Regions from separate parts of the Desulfosporosinus sp. BICA1-9 genome, predicted to be linked through region 1. Evidence: predicted binding sites of a transcription regulator. Region 1 holds the regulator's gene; the other holds the start of a gene.
What was found. Region 1 encodes LexA, which represses DNA repair genes until DNA is damaged. Its sites were predicted from a motif close to CNAACANNTGTTNG; they were not measured.

Region 1 (10,271 bases):
CAGCTCATTACTAACCTAAACCCCCAGAGATTGACTACCTAAAGACTGGCAAAGCTTATCAAATTGAAATCATACGAGAGAATAAACGGTACTACGTCCATGTCACGATTGAAGAGAAAGAAGCTGCACAGTATACCTCAAATGATGGGGCTATCGGGGTTGATGCAAATCCGGACGGATTAGGGGTAGCAGAGCTGGATTATTACGGCCAATACCGAGGCAGTCATTTTATTCGTGAAAGCGAATGGACCTATGCACGTTCTAAATCGAAGGTTAAACTTAATACGAAAGGATGTGAAAAGCCTGGTTTCATGGCAACATTTGCGGAAAGCTTGCTTAGCTGAGGTATTAACTCCAGCTTAAAGATAAGAAATGGCAACAGTACACGTGGTGAAAGGCTGTTGTCATGGTGATCTTAGGCGATGGGTAACACCCTCTTTTGGATAGAACGTGAAAGCGGCGGTTAAATCTACGGAGTTTAACCATCCGAAACATAGACGAGAGTCTGTGGCTCAGCAACTGAATCCTGTGACGTTGCCGCTTGTTCGTCGGACAAGTGAAGGACGCATTTTGTAGTTTAGTTAATTTTAATGCGTTTTAGAAACCAGGAAATAGTTTGTATTTGAATCCCGATTGGCCGAAGTTGATTAACAAAGCAGTAGCCGAAGCGGAAGAAGCACTCTTTCGTCAACTACCTGTACTACAAGAGATAGCCTTCAAAAATCATAAGAAAGTATTAAAAGCATTTCAAGAAGAGCGAGTTTCTACTTATCACTTACAGGGAACCACGGGTTATGGACTCGGTGATTCTGGTCGAGAAGTCCTCGACCGTGTAGCAGCCCGTATTTTAGGAACCGAAGCGGCACTTGTCCGCGGTCAGTTTGTTTCAGGGACTCATGCAATTGCTGCAGCCCTTTTTGGTGTGCTTCGACCAGGCGATCATATTATTTCGGTTAGCGGAGCTCCTTACGATACCCTAGAAGAAGTTATCGGGCTAAGGGGAAAAGGGCAGGGGAGTCTCATAGATTTTGGGATATCCTATGAGGACATCCCCTTAGACTCACAAGGTAAAATACAATACTCTCTTTTAGGCGAGAGAATTACAGATAAGACCCGCTTACTTATGGTTCAGCGTTCGCGAGGGTATGCTTGGCGCAACTCTCTGATGATAGCTCAGTTAAAGGAACTTGTAGAAAATGTCAAAACAAACTATCCTCAACTGATTATTTTTGTAGATAACTGCTATGGAGAGCTCGTCGAAATCCAAGAACCGGGTGATATTGGCGTCGATTTGCTCGCTGGTTCGCTAATTAAGAATCTAGGAGGCAGTCTAGCTCCTACCGGTGGGTATGTAGCCGGGCGCGCAGATCTAGTTCAACTCGCTGCCCAGCGCTTAACAGCACCAGGCATCGGTGAGCACATGGGGGCGACCTTAGAGTGGCAACGACTGTTTTATCAAGGCTTATTTTTGAGTCCCTTGACGGTTTCTGAATCGATTAAAGGTGCGGTTTTTTCCTCAGCATTTTGGCGAGCTTTAGGATTTGAAGTAAATCCAGAACCAGAAATGCTAAGAACTGATCTTATCCAAGCCGTTAGGCTCGGATCAAGAGAAAAGCTGATCGCCTTTTGTCAGGGAATACAAAAAGGTTCTCCACTTGATTCTCACGTCACGCCTATACCCTCTGGTATGCCAGGTTATGAAGATGAAGTCATTATGGCAGGGGGAACTTTTATCTTAGGTTCAACCAGTGAATTTTCTGCTGACGGTCCTCTCCGCGAACCCTATATTGTTTATCAGCAAGGTGGAATTTCACATCATTATGTGCAGCTAGGCAACATTTTAGCAGCTCTTAATTTATTTGAACAAGGACTTCTCAGTTAACTTTTTCAGACTTAATTCGATGGCTATTCTCCTCAGATAAGTTTAGCTAAACTCGTTGAGGAGAGAATCCACTTTGCTTATATAAGCTTTCTTGAAAAAAATATGTTAATATTTAAGGGGGAAAGAGGTGAATTATGGATACTTCGGAGTCACCAAAAAGTACTGGGCGATTTTTAATAGAACTAATAGAAATTGTCCTGATTGCCTTTGCGCTTTCTTGGTTGTTGCGTACCTTTGTGATTGAAGCACGCAAAATTCCTACTGGTTCAATGCTTCCTACCATTCAACTTGAAGACCGGGTAATTGTAGATAAGTTTTTCTTTAAACGGTTTGATCAGATTAGCCCTGGTGATATTGTTGTTTTCCATCCACCAGCCAGTGCCCATGCGACAGATGACTACATTAAACGAGTCGTAGGCTTACCAGGAGATAAAATCGAAATACGAAATCGTACAACCTATGTCAATGGTCAGCCTCTTTATGAACCCTATCTATTAGAGAAGCCTAACAATAACTTCGGTCCCATAGACGTTCCTGAGAATTCAGTCTTTGTGATGGGAGACAATCGCAATAACAGTGCGGATTCTAGGGAATGGGGCTTTTTACCGATGGAAAATATTACCGGCAGAACTCTTTTTCGCTACTGGCCTATAGGACAAATTGGTGCTCTTGCCCGTTAGGCGGGAGCTTTTTTCTTTTAGAAGCATATACTTCTATGAGAAAGATTATCTTCTCTTATGAGGAAATTTTTTGGGACACAGAGAACATATGAATTTTTGTTCTAAAGAGATTAATTGAGAGGGTGGGGTATAGTGGGTGAACACAAACTAAATGTGGCTCTTTTATTTGGTGGCCGCTCTGGTGAACATGAGGTTTCATTAAATTCAGCCCAGTCTATTTATAATGCCATTGATCGAAATCGTTATAATGTAGAAACCATCGGCATTAATAAACTTGGGCAATGGTTTTGGGGGGAATTACCAGGGAAATTGATCAAGGATGGCTTCCCTTCCCAAGATCAAGCTTGTCAGGTTACGCTGGTTATTGATCCGACAAACCCGCATTTTATTGCTTTAGATGGTCGTGTTCTGCCAAACCAAGGGAAAGTTGATCTGATTTTTCCTGTCCTTCATGGACCCTATGGGGAAGATGGAACTCTTCAAGGATTACTCGAAATGGCTAATATCCCTTATGTAGGATCAGGCGTTTTAGGTTCCTCACTTGGTATGGACAAAGATCGGATGAAAGCCGTTTTCCATGAAAAGGAGCTGCCCCAAGCACGCTACCTGACGTTACTTCGTTCAGACTTACTGAACGAGGTAGAAACAAGTCTTAATCAAATCGAGGCAAAGATAGGCTATCCTTGCTTTGTAAAGCCAGCTAATCTAGGCTCAAGTGTGGGAATATCCAAGGCCCATCATCGCTTAGAATTGCAGAATGCGCTAAAGGTTGCAGCGAACTTCGATCGTAAAATCGTTGTCGAAGAAACAATTATTGGCCAAGAAATTGAAGTCTCTGTTCTGGGGAATGACAGGCCAAAAGCCTCGCTTCCTGGAGAAGTTTTACCTGCGCAGGAATTCTATACTTATGAAGCAAAGTATTCCAATATTGGTTCTAGACTGTTGATCCCGGCAGACCTCGATCAATCTATCGTAGAGCGTTTACAGAAGATGGCCGTTGAAGCTTTCTGTGCTGTCGAAGCCTGTGGTTTGAGTCGTGTTGATTTCTTTGTAACCCCTCAAAACGAGATTTACCTAAACGAAATTAATACCTTACCAGGTTTTACGGAAATCTCAATGTACCCCAAGCTTTGGGAGGTTACCGGAATTCCGTACTCTGATTTGATTGATGAATTAATCACTTTAGGTTTAGAACGATTTCAGGATAAACAAAGCTCCAAAATCTCGCCTGAATAAGGTTGCCGATGGCAACCGATGGCTAACCGCTACTAAAGAGTCCTACTTTTAGGTTTCATGTATTCCCGATCATAAAGGGGAGCAGAGATGGATATCCATCTCTGCTCCCCTTATTTTATTTATCAAATTTAGTGCTTTGATAAAATACTGATAAAAAATGAAAGAGTAATAGTAAGCGTTCTTTCTAGTGCATATTGTTTAGGGGGCGTCTTATTAGAGGGTACGAAAGACACCGACAACTTTCCCTAAAATCGAGACGTCCTGGGAATAGATTGGTTCCATAGCAGAGTTTTCGGGCTGGAGCCGAATGAGCGTTCTTTCTTTAAAAAATCGTTTTACAGTTGCTTCATCACCTATCAATGCCACAACGATTTCGCCGTTTCTAGCTACATTTTGTTGACGGACGATAATGTAGTCTCCATCCAGAATGCCTGCTTCAATCATGCTATCTCCTTGAACCTTAAGCATAAAAACATTATCTTGACGAACCAGATCGTCCGGAAGGGGAAAGGTGCCTTCAATGTTTTCCACAGCTAAAATCGGCTGTCCTGCAGTTACACGACCCACAATGGGCACATGTATCGCTTTCTGCTTGTCAATTGGGTCAATAGAACTATCCAAGATCTCGATGGCCCGAGGCTTTGTAGGATCACGCCGGATATACCCTTTTTCCTCTAAGGTCTGAAGATGTCCATGCACTGTAGAGCTAGATAGTAAACCAACAGCTTCGCCTATTTCCCGAACGGCAGGAGGATATCCTTTTTTACGTATTTCTTCTTTAATAAATTCCAAGATCTTCGTTTGACGCATTGATAAATCCGGGTACATAAGTATCACACCCCCATCTATTCAGGAATATTGTACCATCCATTGCCGTAAAGTGCAAACAAATGTTCGCAATGAATCATGTATAGTCAGTATAAACGAGAATGTGAAAAGAAAATGATCTTTGAAGAAAGTAGGGGAATAAGATGAGAATTTATACCAGACTCCAACACAGATTAGCTCAGCTCATATTTCTTATTTTACTCGGCATGATTGCATGGCATTTACTTCATAAGCCACCTAATATATCAGAAGATATCTATCCGTATTTGAGTTCAGTAACACCTACTCTTGTGAAACAGTGCCATGAAGATAGCCTCAAATCCCCTACTGCTTCATGGGAGGATTTATTAGCAATCCGTTCGACTCTACCAGAAAAAGAAGCTCAGGCGCTTATTGACCAACTTCGCAATCAAGTTCTATTTAAAGACTTAAACTGGGGCACGCTTCCGTCAGCTTCCCTTAAAAAAGTTCGGAGGCATCGGGATATCCTAAAGCAATATACATATTATTATCCCGAGAAATATGTCTTTCCTGTGCAGGGTGCGACCTGGTTCGATGATAGCTTTGGTGCAGATCGAGAAGGAGGATTCCGCAGACATGAAGGGACAGATTTGTTTGGAAAGGAAGGGACTCCCATTGTTAGTATCTGTGGGGGAAAGATTGAGCAGTTAGGGTGGAACAGGCTGGGTGGAGAACGAGTCGGAGTACGAGGGGATGATGGAAATTATTATTATTACGCCCATCTGCAATATAGTTCGCCGCACCTTAGTAAAGGAAAACGAATCGAAAAAGGGGAGGCCATAGGAGGGATGGGGCACACTGGAGACGCCTTGACTACACCCGATCATCTTCATTTTGGAATTGAACTACCCAATGGAAAATGGGTCAATCCCTATCCTTTTTTGGCAGTTTGGCAACTATGGATGAAATAAAGGAACTTGCTCAATATTTTAAAATTAGTTATAATAACCTTGTTTGTGCAATCAGAAACTATAAGTTCGGGTAAGCATAAGTAATTACTAAGGAGATGCCCTAGGAGGGGTTAATCATTGAGCTATAAAAAGCGAAGACATTTCAGATCAAAGGGAATTATACTTGTGATGTTCATTGGAATATTATCGTTGGTAGGATTCCGCTATTTTGATCTAGGCCCTGCCAAGGTCAAAGGCCTTATTACATTAGCTGAAACTAAACTAAAAATCTTCAAGTCCATGACCTCACTTACTCCTACACCAACAGCTGCTGCTATAGCAATTGCTACACCTACAAGTAAAGATAATACTACTAATACTAATACTAATACTAATACTTCATTTTCAAGTTCAAGTTCAGCTTCGGAGCACATAGCGCCAAAGGTAAGCTACGTACTCCTTGATCCCCAAACGAACCAGATACTTAAATCACAAAATCCTGACTTACAACGCGCCCCTGCCAGCACCTTGAAACTCCTCACTGGTTTAATCGCTGAAGAGAGCTTGAAAGAGACGGATATCGTGAAGGTCGGCCCTGAAGTAACGGTAGAAGGCTCCAGACTTGGACTCAGTCCAGGAGACGAAATATCCGTCGACGACCTGTTAACTGCGCTTTATGTCAACAGTTCTAATGACGCAGCTGCTGCTTTGGCAGTCAAAATCAGCGGTTCAATCCCTGAATTTGCTCAGAAAATGAATAACTATGCCACTGCTCTAGGGTGTCAAAATTCTCGCTTTACGAACCCACATGGAATGCCCGACCCTGACCAATATACCACTGCTAGCGACTTTGCTGTGATTGCCAATCACTTTATCAAGAATGAAAAACTCATGAAATATGTTCAGAAAAACCACGCACGTGTCCAGTGGAAAGACGCTCAGGGTAAGATTCGTAACGCGGAGTTGCAGAACACGAACCTCCTCCTAGGGGTTTATCCTGGAGACCGAGGTCTAAAAACTGGTACCACGACAGAAGCTGGTCAATGCCTTGTAACCTATGTCACAAGAGCAGACGGAGATTTATTACTGGTCTTATTTGGGAGTGAGCAACGCTATAAAGATACCATTAACTTATTGGATGAAGCGTGGGCAGAGCAACGGTCAAAGGCTGCACTTCGAGACCTATCTAAAGACCCAAGATCGTTGATTGTGAGTCCGGGACTATTTTAATTTAGTTCATAATAATTAGTACTTTGGAGGTTTGAGAACTTGAATAAGCTTGGTGAGCCTTGCGTTTTGGAAGATCGTGTTTGCACAGCATGTGGAGAATGTGATCTTTGTGATCTAGATCCGACAAAACAATGTGATAATTGTTGCCAGTGTATTAAAACACCCGAGGGTGACTTCGCTGAAATTGAGATCGACGATATATTAGTGAATATTGAAGAGTAACCCGACCAAAAGGGGGATGTATTATTTAGTGCAAGTGGAATGAGTGATGGTGGGCTAAATCCATTGATTTAATTTCAATGCGCTTAAGTAAGAAGGGGGAACTTATATTCCCTAATTCCCCCTATTAGTTATTTGAGAACTAATCTTAGCTTCGTTGTTTTTGCTTCTTATTATTTCCCCCTAATCTTTCAATTTTAGGTTCATTAGCCTGATTTTTTAATTGTTCAAAATGTTCGTCCATCTCTGGATATTTATTAGCTAAAACTTCTCTTCTTGTCTGATCTTGATTACTCAAAAAGAACGCCTCCTCATTATTAAACTTATTACTCTGATAGTATTTCCTGAATTGTAGGTTACAATCCAATAATGTTTGATGATATTCCATAATTGGGATAAAGTATATTTGAAATTGATATAAGCAGTTATACGAGGGAGGAGAGAAATCCTATGAAAACCATTCCTTTGAAAAACGGACAAACGGTGCTAATAAAAGAAGCCGGCAAAGGAGACGCTCCCGAGCTCGTTATCTACTTACAGATGATCGGTGCTCAATCGGATTTCCTAACCTTTGGACCTGGTGAACTTGAGGTATCGGTAAGCGAAGAGGAAGTTTTCCTCGAAGAAAGTCGCATCACCAAAAACAGAATTATGCTCCTCGCCTTAGTTGGAGATAAGGTAATTGGCTGTTTAAACTTTACTGGTGGAATCCGGGCCCGGATACAACATACGGGCGAATTCGGAGTTTCAGTACTTAAGAATTACTGGGACCAAGGAATTGGAACCGTTTTGGTTCAAGAATTGATTCAGTGGGCAAAGGACTCAAACAAAGTTCGCAAACTTAATCTTCGAGTTCGAAGTGACAATGATAGAGCGATTCGTGTCTACGAGAAAATTGGCTTCATTCAAGAGGGGTTGATTACAAGGGAGTTCTTTATTTCAGGGCAGTTTTTTGATTGTATCTATATGGGTCTTACCATTGATTAGAAGGAGGGTTGTATCAGTCAATTTACTTTCCCGCACTCGCAATTAACAAAATTGTAAAAAAATTAAAACTAGTCGGAAGAGTTAGACTTTGAGAAAGTGAGAACAATCACTATCTTTTTAAATTTCAGTCTGTTATAATAAAAGCAAGTAATTCACATCGATAATTTTAAGTTGTGAAGGGAGAAAAAACGATGGCTGTAACAATATTTACTTGGTTTTTAATAGTACTGATGGTTCTATTAGCAATTGCAAGTGTTAAATTCATAATTAGTTCTTGTTATCAAGTTTATAAGAAATTCCACAGAATCTCCGAAGAAAAACGAGGATCTTTGAACAAATCAATTCAAGTATAGTTAGATCGATAAAAAATGTCTATCTACAAAAGACAGAAAGCACCTCTTTTCGATTAGAAAAGGGGTGCTATTTTCACATTCTGTGACCAAAATAAATGATTATATAAAAAAATGTCGTCTTTTTGACAAAAATCAGTAAGCTCGTGCTACACTAAGTGTAAAGACATAGTTATTAGATCTGAGGAAGAAAAAACACGGATGGGGGCCGACTGTTGAAAAAAAGTTTAATTCCATGGTGGATGCGCCTTAAAATTCATTTTCTTATATTTGGAGTCACCATGTCCATTCTTCCTCTGTTCCTTCTTGGTAATTTAGGTTTTACATCTGTACGACAAAATCTACAAAAGGGTATTTACGAACAAGACTTTGCGCAGGTAACAGTAATCGCCAATGAAATACGAAACTTCGTCAGAAATGTTGAGATCAGTTTAACCCCTACGAAGGTAACGAGTGCCTACGCTCTCATAGGGAAAGACGAAACATCACGTCAGATAATTTTAGAAATACTTTTGCACCAAGAGTCTTTTATCGAAGAAATTAAGATAACTGATGAAAATTTTATCATCATCGATCAGATCACTCGTCAAGAGGGAATTCACCCTTCTACGTCAGCAACCAAAATTGAAAATCCGATATCCACGGAAAAATTATCAGCTATTAGTGAAGTGTTCTTCTCGAGTGATGGTCGCCCGGAGATCTATTTGACTGTAGCGGTTCAAGACCCCTTGACTAAAGCTCGAATCGGATATTTGCAAGCTAAAGTTGACTTGAATGGGATCATCAGCCGATATGTTAATATGCAGTTGGGTGAGGGAGCGTACGTATTTATAGTTGACCAAGCCGGAAATTTAATTGGGCATACTGACTCCAATCTTGTTTTGCATCATGAGGAAATTCGTGAAGATCCTGCTGTTCAAAGTTTTCTAGAGGGAGAAGATTCCTCCCAGGGAAATGAGTATAAAAATCTGGATGGTGTTTCCGTCATAGGGGCGTTTGCTTCTATGGGCACTCCGAATTGGGCAGTATTTATTGAACAGCCAGCCCGAGAAGCGAATAAACCAATTTTAGTTTTTGCCTATCGGCTCATGGTCATTGCCATCTTAATCATGGTCCTTGCTATGATTTTAAGTATTGCCTTTGGTTTAAAAGTAGTTCATCCCATTGAAAATCTTGAAGGTCAAGTTAGACGGATCATTTCAACGGGAGATTTAGAATCCCATATTCCAATTGAGAGTTGGGATGAAATCGGGAGGTTAGTTAGATCCTTCAATCAGTTGTTAAATTCACTAGATCAAAAAAATGAAAACCTAAAAAATGAGAAGGAGCTCTTGACCACCGTCGTTGACGGGGTTGGGGCTGGAATGGTTCTACTAAATCCTGATAAGAAGATTATTTGGTGGAATACGAAGTTCTCAGAATGGTTTGGGCATCAATTAGAGAATCTCCCGTGTGATCAAGTTGTTAATGGAGAAGAAATGGAGGGCGGTTACCACGAAAAAGGGCGTAATATATGTTCTGTTTTCGTGAACGAGGAACGCCGACATTTCCGTCAGATGCAGTATGAGCTATCACCTGATAATCCAGAAGGTGCGGCTTACCTGTTATTACTCGACGATGTTACCCAAGAGGTGGAAATGGAAGCCCGCATGATTGAGACGGATAAAATGGCTGCCATTGGACTTTTGGCCTCAGGAGTTGCTCATGAAATAAATAATCCATTGGCTATAATTGCGGCTCATAGTGAGGATTTACTAGACCGCTTGAATGAGGAAGAACTAGGGCCAACGCAAGGGGAAATCAAGACCGGCTTTAAGACGGTCTTGGGACAAATCGACAGATGTAAACAGATTACGGGTCGTTTACTTGGTTTTGCCCGACAGCGCATCAATGGGAGTGACCTTATCGAAATTGGTGTAGTCAGCGTGCAGACACTAGGACTTTTAGA
Region 2 (9,898 bases), on a different contig from region 1:
CCAAACATGATTGCCCATCGTCAAAAATTCGATTCCATAGCCATATAGCTCCTCGGCAATATCTTTGGTTAACCCTTTTCCGGCTGCGGCATTTTCGCCATTAGCCATAGTCACATCAATTTTATATTCCACCTGAATTGGTTTTAAAAAACGTTTAACCGCTTCCCTTCCAGGCTTGCCTACAATATCCCCAATAAAAAGTATGTGCAACAAACGTACCCCCCTTTTAAATCGAGGTTCGATGTTCGAAGCTCGATGTTCGAAGTTAGCACATCGAATGTCGCACATCTTACCTAAACATTATCCATAGAATGCCATTATGCTTACTATTTCATACAATTTTCAATGACTGGTTCAAGGCTCGAATCTTGAGAATAGAGGTTCGAATTCCGAAATCGAGCATCGATTACGCTAGGACTTGAAGACCAAAACACGCCCTTCTTCTCGCAATGCAACCACGTTTTTACTCATAGTATCGCTTTGGATTGAGTAAAGCATTTTACTGATCATTTCCTCCTGGTAAATCTGTTCCTCTTCGGGCAGATACATTTCATCATACACCAGCTGTTTCTGGTACTTCCGCTTTAGCAGCTCGACAATCAGCCCAACTTCTCGTTGAGTCATACTTTCGACATCTCGAGTTACAGTAATAACACAGACATTTTCTTCGCTTCGGGAGATGATATCAAAAACCCTCATGCTCCGACCTTCAAGTTGATGGAAGAATTCTACAGCAGGTTTTAACATGTCCTGAAGAGTAGAGGCCTCTTGTGATTGAGTAATCATAAACGTGATTTTTAGAGCATGTTGCTCACACCAATAATGTACAGACCCTACTTCAGGGTATCTCAAAAGTATCGAGGTTAGCAATCCCACTCCATCTTGGGCACGTCCTCCGTCATGGGTGCGCCCTCCGTCTTTATATAAACTACTAAACATCTAATTTCAGCCCTCTCTTTTACGCTGTCCTAACATGTATTTATTCGGCATAAGCTTGCAAACTCCTGCTCCAAACCTCTATCAAACATACTGGTCAAATATGGTATAGGGCATTCACCTTATTAAAAAACCAGGCGACCCACTGGATCGCCTGGTTAGGTATCTCACTATTATACTATTTTGCGAAGTCAACGGCTCTGGTCTCTCGAATTACAACCACCTTAATTTGTCCCGGATATTCAAGTTCTTCTTCAATTCGTTTACTAATCTCACGAGCTACTCGCGGAGCGAGCACATCGTCAATCTTATCAGGTTTGACAATAATACGAACTTCTCGTCCAGCTTGAATAGCAAAGCACTTTTCTACCCCTTCAAAACTCTCGGCGATTTCTTCAAGTTTTTGTAGACGTTTAATATAAGTTTCCAGAGTCTCCCTACGTGCTCCAGGGCGAGCGGCTGAGACCGCATCAGCAGCAGCAACAAGTACTGCAACAATGGTCTTGGGTTCTACATCGTTATGATGGGCTTCAATAGCGTGAAGAACATCACCGGATTCCTTATATTTTCTAACCAGATCCACCCCAATTTGCACATGGGTCCCTTCTAGGTCATGATCTACAGCCTTGCCAATATCATGCAGAAGACCTGCCCGCTTTGCAAGTTGAATATCTACACCTAACTCCGCCGCCATCAATCCAGCCAGATGGGACACTTCAGTGGAGTGCTTCAAAACATTCTGTCCATAACTTGTGCGGAATTTTAGTCGCCCAAGCAAACGAATTAATTCAGGATGTAAGCCATGCACACCTGTTTCAAAGGTTGCTTGTTCCCCTTCTTCCCTGATCTTTTGGTCAACTTCTTTCTGAGCCTTTTCAACCATTTCTTCAATTCGTGCTGGGTGAATGCGCCCATCGGCAATGAGTTTTTCCAAAGCAATTCGCGCAACTTCTCGGCGAATTGGGTCAAACCCTGATAAAATTACAGCCTCTGGTGTATCATCAATGATAAGATCAATCCCCGTAAGGGTTTCTAAAGTTCGGATATTTCGTCCCTCACGACCGATAATTCGCCCTTTCATTTCGTCACTGGGCAACGCTACAACGGATACCGTCGTTTCAGCCACATGATCCGCTGCGCACCGCTGTATCGCTAAGGCAATAATATTCTTTGCCCGTTTCTCAGCTTCTTCCTTGGCACGTGTCTCAATCTCTTTAATCATGATTGCCGATTCATAGCGAACGTCTTCCTCAACACGTTTCAAAAGCAATTGTTTAGCTTCTTCTGAGGTCATTCCAGATAAGCGCTCAAGCTCCGCTTGTTCCTTACCAACAATCTGGTTGAGTTCTTCTTTAAGTTGTTCTACTTCGCCGTCTTTGCGGTGCAGATTTTCTTCTTTTCGTTCCAGTGACTCAATTTTACGGTCTAGACTTTCCTCTTTTTGGAGCAAGCGCCGCTCAAGGCGTTGGAGTTCATTGCGCCTCTCCCGAGTTTCCTTTTCAACTTCATTGCGAATATGCATGACTTCTTCTTTAGCAGCAACGACAGACTCTCTCTTCTTGCTTTCAGCAGCTGAATGGGCACTTTCAACAATACGCTTAGCCTCTTCTTCTGCAGATCCAATACCCTTTTCTGCAGTACTTTTGCGGAAAAGCCAACCTGCTAAAACACCCAGACCTAATCCAACTAAAACAGATACTAACCCGGTAATAATTAGTTCAATAATCATACGTCTACACACCTCCTTGTTTGACAAATTTTCTATTTTTTGCATTAAAAAAGCTGGTTTCCAAAACCAGTCACTTTTAAGCATAACCTTAAAACAGGTGTCTTCTCCTGTTTCCTACAAACTATCGCTCGCTAGTCAAAAAAACCTATATTTTAGCTAACTACAACGAAATCTATAAGAAAACCTTTAAAGGTTAAATCTTAACAGAGACAGGTCTCTGCTAAGATTTTAATATCATTTGCAATCAATGTCAAGCTTGTCCTAAACAGATACATTCTATACACCAGGGCCTACCGCTCGTCGTCTAGATTATGACTGTCCTCAAGATTATTTAGTGCTTTCCATACTAAATCCGTGGGATAGCCGCGTTGGATGAGCTTACGGGCGATTTTATGCTGTATCCATAATTCTCGTGGAACATACCGCTTGGCTTGTTCTGCCTCGTGCCTTTGTTCCCAACGCTTCCCCTCTTCTCCCCACCATCGCTTGGCAAGGGTTAAACATTGCTGATATTCGTCATCATCAGAATAGGTTGACTCTAACGCTTGCTCAATCAAGCAGGGGTCAAGCCCCCGTATTTTCATGTCTTGTTGAACTCTTCTCTTCGAATAACGTTTAAGCCGACTTTCCGAATACATTAAAGCAAATTCCTGGTCGTTTAGGTAGCCTAGTTTAAGAAGTTTATCCAGCACTCCCGTGACCTCAGAGCTTTCGAAACCCTTTTCCAGAAGACGCGTCTCCAATTCATAATGAGTCATCGACCGACGGGATAAACAATCCACCGCAACGACCATCGCACTCTTAATGGGTTTAGATTTCGTCAAGAGAATCATCTTCCTCAGGCTCAGTGCTCGTCTCTACAACAGCACTCATATTGGCCCGGATCTGTCGTTCAAGTTCGTTTGCCTTATCTGGGTGCTGCTTAAGGTATTCCTTGACATTCTCTCGGCCTTGACCCAGCCGCTCGCCGTTATAGGAGTACCAAGCGCCAGACTTATTGATGATTTCCATCTCCGTCCCGATATCCACAATGCTTCCTTCGCGGGAAATCCCTTCTCCATACATGATATCAAAATCTGCCATCTTAAAGGGTGGGGAGACTTTATTCTTCACGATTTTGACTCGTGTTTTGTTACCGACAATATCCTGACCTTGTTTCAAGGCTTCTTGCCTGCGAATATCCATTCGAATTGTAGCGTAAAATTTAAGGGCTCGTCCACCTGTGGTAGTTTCAGGACTGCCAAACATTACGCCAATTTTTTCTCGTATTTGATTAATAAAAATGACACAAGTATTGCTTTTGCTAATCGAGCCAGTCAACTTTCGTAAGGCCTGAGACATGAGGCGGGCGTGCAAGCCGACATGATTGTCACCCATCTCACCCTCAATCTCAGCGCGAGGAACTAAGGCAGCCACTGAGTCAACCACCACAACATCCACTGCGGCACTGCGTACAAGAGCCTCGCAGATTTCAAGTCCTTGTTCTCCAGTATCCGGTTGCGACACGAGCAAATCATCGATGTTTACTCCTAAGGCTTTAGCATAAACTGGATCTAGTGCATGCTCTGCATCGATAAAAGCAGCCACTCCGCCCAATTTCTGTGCTTCAGCGACGATATGTAGTGCCACCGTGGTTTTACCTGACGACTCAGGACCGAAAATCTCGATGACCCGCCCACGTGGGACCCCTCCCACGCCTAAGGCAAGGTCTATCGCTAAACAACCTGTTGGAATGACGTCAATCGACAGTCCTGCCGAAGATTCCCCAAGTTTCATGATGGAACCCTTACCAAACTGCTTTTCAATCTGAGCTAGGGCAATGTCTAATGCTTTCAGCTTATTTGTTTCCGCCATTCTATAACCTCCTCATCATGGTCCTACCCAAAACATCTGTTCGGTTTCTATTATAGAGGTACCTCATAATGCTTGTCAATTTGTTTATCTACAACCGACAGTAAAACAAATTATCTTACAATTTAATAGATCATGAGGTGATAGTGTTCGTTGATCAGTAGAAAAAAGAGTCTTTCACTTCAGTTCATCCTCTAGAAGTGAAAGACTCTTTGACCTAAATCAATTTACTCATTAGAACTCGGCACTTTCACGAGCTTTGGCCGGCTCAACACTTACCTTACGCCCTTTTATCAAAGTCTGATGCATACAGCTCTGGACCCTGGTGGCATACTTTTCGGGAATCTCGACAAATGTAAATTTATCATAAATATTAATGATCCCAATCGTGTTTCCAGAAATCCCGCTTTGGTCTGCAATCCAGCGGATGATATCCTGGGGGCGAATTTGCTGGATTCGACCGATATTAATAAAAAAGCGTACCATTCCTGCCGAAGCCCCTGTGTTTCCAAAAAGCCGCTCATCTTGCTCTTTAACTTCAGAGCGTTCTTCAACATTCGCGCCCTCGACTGCAAACTTTAAGGCGGCTGCTGCCACATCGATGGAATCGTATTCCTGGAACAATTCCCCGACTATCGCTCGATAATTGCCGAGTCGATTACTCTGGATTAGTTTCAAGAGTTGATTCTTGAGATTTTCAGCTTGTCGCTCACTTATATCGGCCATCGAAGGAAGCTCTTGCCGACGGATTCTCGTCTTAATAAGATTCTCAATGAGGCGAAGTTGACGATACTCCTTCGGGGATATTAAGGTTATTGCTTGACCTTTACGTCCGACCCTTCCAGTCCGTCCGATTCTATGAACATAGGATACTGGATCTTGAGGAATATCAAAGTTAATGACATGAGTCACGTTATTAATATCCAAGCCCCTAGCCGCTACATCCGTAGCCACCAATAATTCAGACTTTCCGTCTCTAAATCGCTTCATGACTCGATCCCGTTGTTGCTGGCTCAAATCCCCATGCAAAGCATCCGCAAAATAGCCTCGGGCTTCAAGTGCCACTACGAGCTCATCCACCCCGCGTTTTGTGCGGCAAAAGACGATTCCCTGACCGATATCTTCCATGTCAATGATTCTACCTAGGGCATCCACTTTAATGCTTTCCCTGGTCTCATAGAAAACCTGATCAATCAGGGGAACGGTTAATTCATCCCGACTGACGGTAACGGAACGCGGGGACTTCATATAAGTTTGGGCTAATTTGCGAATTCCAGGGGGCATCGTTGCTGAAAAAAGTAACACTTGCCTATTTTCAGAAGGAACCTCCTTTAAGAGGCATTCAATGTCATCGATAAAGCCCATATCCAACATCTCGTCCGCTTCATCGAGAACCACCATTTTCACATGTTGTAGACGAAGTGTCCCACGGTTTAAATGGTCTAACAACCGGCCAGGAGTTCCAACAACCACCTGATATCCCATCCTTAAGGCGCGAATCTGACGGTCAATGGGCTGTCCACCATAGATCGGCAACGGTTTGACATGCCGATACTTGCCAAGCTTAGCAATTTCCTCGGCAACCTGAATCGCCAATTCCCGAGTTGGTGTGACAATAAGTGCTTGCACCGCTTGGAATTTAGCATTTACCATTTCTGTAATAGGGATTCCAAAAGCAGCTGTCTTACCAGTTCCTGTCTGAGCCTGCCCGATAAGGTCTATCCCCTCTAGGGCAACTGGGATTGCTTCTTTTTGAATCGGAGAAGGCTCTTCAAACCCCATCTCTGACAAAGCTTGTAAAACCTGTTTGCTTAACTGAATATCTCCAAAACTTTGTAATCGTTCAACCATCACCTATTTGTAAACCCCTTTCGCTATTCAACATCCACTGTCTCACTCCATTAAGGGCTGCATGAACGGTTAACTGACGAACAGACTGCCGTTCTCCGTATAACTGAATTTTTTCTACTTGAACACCCGCAGGTGTCGCTATACTTATAAATACAAGACCTACCGGTTTTTGATCACTGCCTCCATCCGGCCCCGCGATCCCCGTTGTTGAGATGGCGAGATCTGATCCGGTCTTAGCACGAATTCCTTCTGCCATTTCCTTAGCAACCTCTTCACTCACAGCACCAAACGCCTTAAGGGTTTCCTCGCCTACCCCAAGCAACCCTTGTTTAAGAGAATTAGAATAACTCACGACCCCACCCAAATAAAACCGAGAACTTCCCGGTTCCTGAGTGAGCGCAGCACCAAGTAATCCACCAGTACATGACTCAGCCGTTGAAATGGTCAGGTGTCTATCCGTTAATAATTGTCCGACTATCCCGACCATTGTTTCCTGATCTCGGCCAAATACTTTGTTACCTAAACGCTGACGGATTTCTTCCTCTACTCGATCTAACGCTTTAACTGCTTCTCCAGTCGTTTTTTCCGTGCTCCTCGCCACCAAACGAATGTGCATCTCAGCTCGTTTGGCCAGCAATGCCACCGTAACGTTAGGAAGTCTCATCAGTTCGTTGAGTACTTCCTCAATTGCCGATTCTCCGATTCCGAATACTTTTAGGACACGCTCGTTCATTCGTTCGACATGAGGTTCAAGGATCTTCTCTAATTCCGGCCAAACATAATGATCGAACATTGGGTGCAGTTCAAAGGGAGGACCTGGCAATATAATAACGATCTTACCGCTTTTTTCGATGATGGCCCCTGGGGCTGTCCCAATGGGATTGGGCAAAATTTTCGAGTTTACGGGAAAAAAGGCTTGTTTTTCATTACTTTCAGGCATAGGGGCTTTCCGACGACCAAAAAACTGCTTAATTTGTTCTAGACTGGAGGAGTCTAACTCCAACTTCAACTCTAAGACTTTGGCAACTAATTCCTTGGTCAAGTCATCGGCAGTCGGACCTAACCCTCCTGTCGTAATCAGGAGATCAGAACGCCCAAGCGCCTGACGTAAAACTTGTTCTAACCGTTCGGGATTATCACCAACTGTCGTATGATAGTCTACCTCAATGCCCAAAGTCGATAGTTTTCCTGTTAAGTAATGAGCACTCGTATTGAGAGTTTCTCCAAGTAATATCTCAGTCCCCGTTGAGATAATTTCAGCCTTCATATAGTTTATCACTCTCCTATTGTCAACGCAAATAAACACGAAACTTCGTGTTGCAATTCGTATATGTGGATCTTCAAGATACTCCACATTAAATTATTTCTAAATTAAACTAGAAATATCCTTCTTTCCCTTATAAAATATTTATCTAAACTCTAAATCATGATAATTTCTAGCATCAATGTAAAGAAAACTTGGCTGGCACCCACGAAGACACTGTCTTCGCACGTATTAGCCTTCTTGCAGACACTGTCTTCGCATGTATTAGTCATTCTGTCAGCCATGGCGAGGCGACCGGTCGAATGCTATGCCATCCATGGCGCATTCGACACTAGACACGTCCTGTGTCGTCGCCTTAGTTACACTTATGCTTGGAAAGTATATAACGCAAGTTTATACTTTCTGATAGTATAAAAAAACGAAGCCTTTCACTTCAAATTGAGTGAAAGGCTCCACGCTATCGAGTTATTGCCATTAGGGTTTAAGCAACATTAAGCAAATACATCCGCAAATTATCTCCACTTAATGTTTCCTCTTCTCCTAAAATCTCTGTGATTTTAATTAACAAAGGTTTGTTCTTCAAAAGAATTGTCTTCGTTCGCTCTTCGAGTTCTGCTAATATGTCTTTCGTCACAGACTGACGTTGTTCAGCATTCAAACGAGATACGTCCGTAACGCCAAGCGAAGACATTCCAGAAATTAACATTCTTTCCACAAGGTTAAGTGCTTGCTCATAATCACCTGCAGCCCCAGTACTCCTAGTACCTAGGATTTCCTCTTCTGCTAAGGCCCCTGCTAAGGCCACCATGATCTGTTCTTCCAACATCGCTTGAGTATACAGATATAAATCATCCTTCGGATAATGACGAACATATCCTAGGGCATTTCCTCGTGAACGGATGGAAACTTGAGAGACTGAGTTTGGCCGGACCATTTCTGCTAGCAACGCATGCCCACTCTCATGAATAGCCACCCGTCGTAATTCCTCTGCCGTAGGTTTACGATCAAGTTTTTCTCCCAACATCACCTTTTCAACCGCTTCATGTAAATGATGGGCAGTAATTTCACTCACTTCGTCCCGCAGAGCAAGAATGGCAGCTTCGTTGGTAAGACTTTCCAAATGAGCTCCTGAAAATCCAAAGGTTTCATGGGCGATATCTTCTAATATAACCTCTTGAGCCAAAGGTTTATTTTTCGTATGAATTTTCAAGATTGCCACGCGTCCCTCTTTATCAGGAAGATCTACTTTAACTTGCCTGTCAAAACGTCCTGGGCGAAGCAACGCTACATCCAACGCTTCCGGGCGATTCGTAGCGCCCATCACTAAGATGGGCGGACCTTGTTCGGCTTTCAATCCGTCCATTTCAACTAACAGTTGATTAAGGGTTTGGTCATATTCATGATGGGAAACATTACTGCCCCGCTTAGCCCCTAAAATATCCATTTCATCGATAAAAATAATCGCACTCGTTTTCTTTTCTTTCCGCACCATTTCTCGTGCTCTACGAAACAATCCACGGACCCTTTCCGCCCCCACACCAGCATACATTTCTACAAATTCGCTGCCTGAGACCGACAAAAAAGCGGAGTCTGTATATCTTGCCGCTGCTTTGGCAAGCAGTGTTTTTCCCGTACCCGTGGGGCCTGACAACAAGATTCCCTTGAGCGGGCGGATCCCTAAGGCTTTCATCCGGTCAGAGTGAAGTAAAAAGTCTAACGCCTCTTGCAATTCTTTCTTGGCAACACTCTGTCCCCCGATATCCTCAAAATCAATCGCAGTAGTGGCTATAGATACACCATTCCCGTTTTTTAGGATTTGACGTGAAAGGACTAAGGTCCAAACCAGATACGCTGCTACAAGCAGCAATCCAATCGGGAAGACATTATATCCCAAAACCATTAAAAAGGCGAAAACCCCCACTACAAAACCTATTATAATATCAAGTTTCATGTTCTCTCCCCTTCATCGGTAATATCTTACTCTTTTTCTGTTGGCAGAAATTTCTCTTGCCCATCTCGTTCGATTACTTCAATAAGTTGAGCATCTCCCTGATTCATGAGTACGTATATGGCATCATTATCCATCTCTAATTCAAGCTGTACGCCTGCTTGTTCCGCCTGTATCCTTACATTTTGGGCCATTTCCGTGAAATTTCCACGCGCTATACCTTCTTGTATGGCAAACTGAATTTGTCCATATAGTTTTTCGAGAGTTTCATTCTTATGATCTTTAAATCGAATTGGAACATCTTCAGCTAATTTCACTA

Region 2: a site for LexA is predicted at 4,549-4,562, ahead of recA (recombinase RecA). Genes of this name have one in related genera too.

The regions. Positions count from the first base shown of each region.
Region 1 is NZ_JUEE01000088.1:73,584-83,854, forward strand. It holds gene hflX (GTPase HflX) at 1-19, shown strand, start outside; gene JL57_RS11805 (methionine gamma-lyase family protein) at 617-1,882, shown strand; gene lepB (signal peptidase I) at 2,017-2,562, shown strand; gene JL57_RS11815 (D-alanine--D-alanine ligase family protein) at 2,695-3,798, shown strand; gene lexA (transcriptional repressor LexA) at 4,012-4,626, opposite strand; gene JL57_RS11825 (M23 family metallopeptidase) at 4,770-5,558, shown strand; gene JL57_RS11830 (D-alanyl-D-alanine carboxypeptidase family protein) at 5,676-6,767, shown strand; gene JL57_RS11835 (hypothetical protein) at 6,807-6,989, shown strand; gene JL57_RS34230 (hypothetical protein) at 7,135-7,284, opposite strand; gene JL57_RS11840 (GNAT family N-acetyltransferase) at 7,437-7,973, shown strand; gene JL57_RS11845 (PAS domain-containing sensor histidine kinase) at 8,539-10,271, shown strand, end outside.
Region 2 is NZ_JUEE01000251.1:315-10,212, reverse strand. It holds gene JL57_RS31350 (TIGR00282 family metallophosphoesterase) at 1-210, opposite strand, end outside; gene JL57_RS31345 (hypothetical protein) at 412-939, opposite strand; gene rny (ribonuclease Y) at 1,115-2,665, opposite strand; gene JL57_RS31335 (regulatory protein RecX) at 2,956-3,498, opposite strand; gene recA (recombinase RecA) at 3,476-4,519, opposite strand; gene JL57_RS31325 (DEAD/DEAH box helicase) at 4,751-6,370, opposite strand; gene JL57_RS31320 (competence/damage-inducible protein A) at 6,360-7,634, opposite strand; gene JL57_RS31315 (AAA family ATPase) at 8,113-9,582, opposite strand; gene JL57_RS31310 (hypothetical protein) at 9,609-9,898, opposite strand, start outside.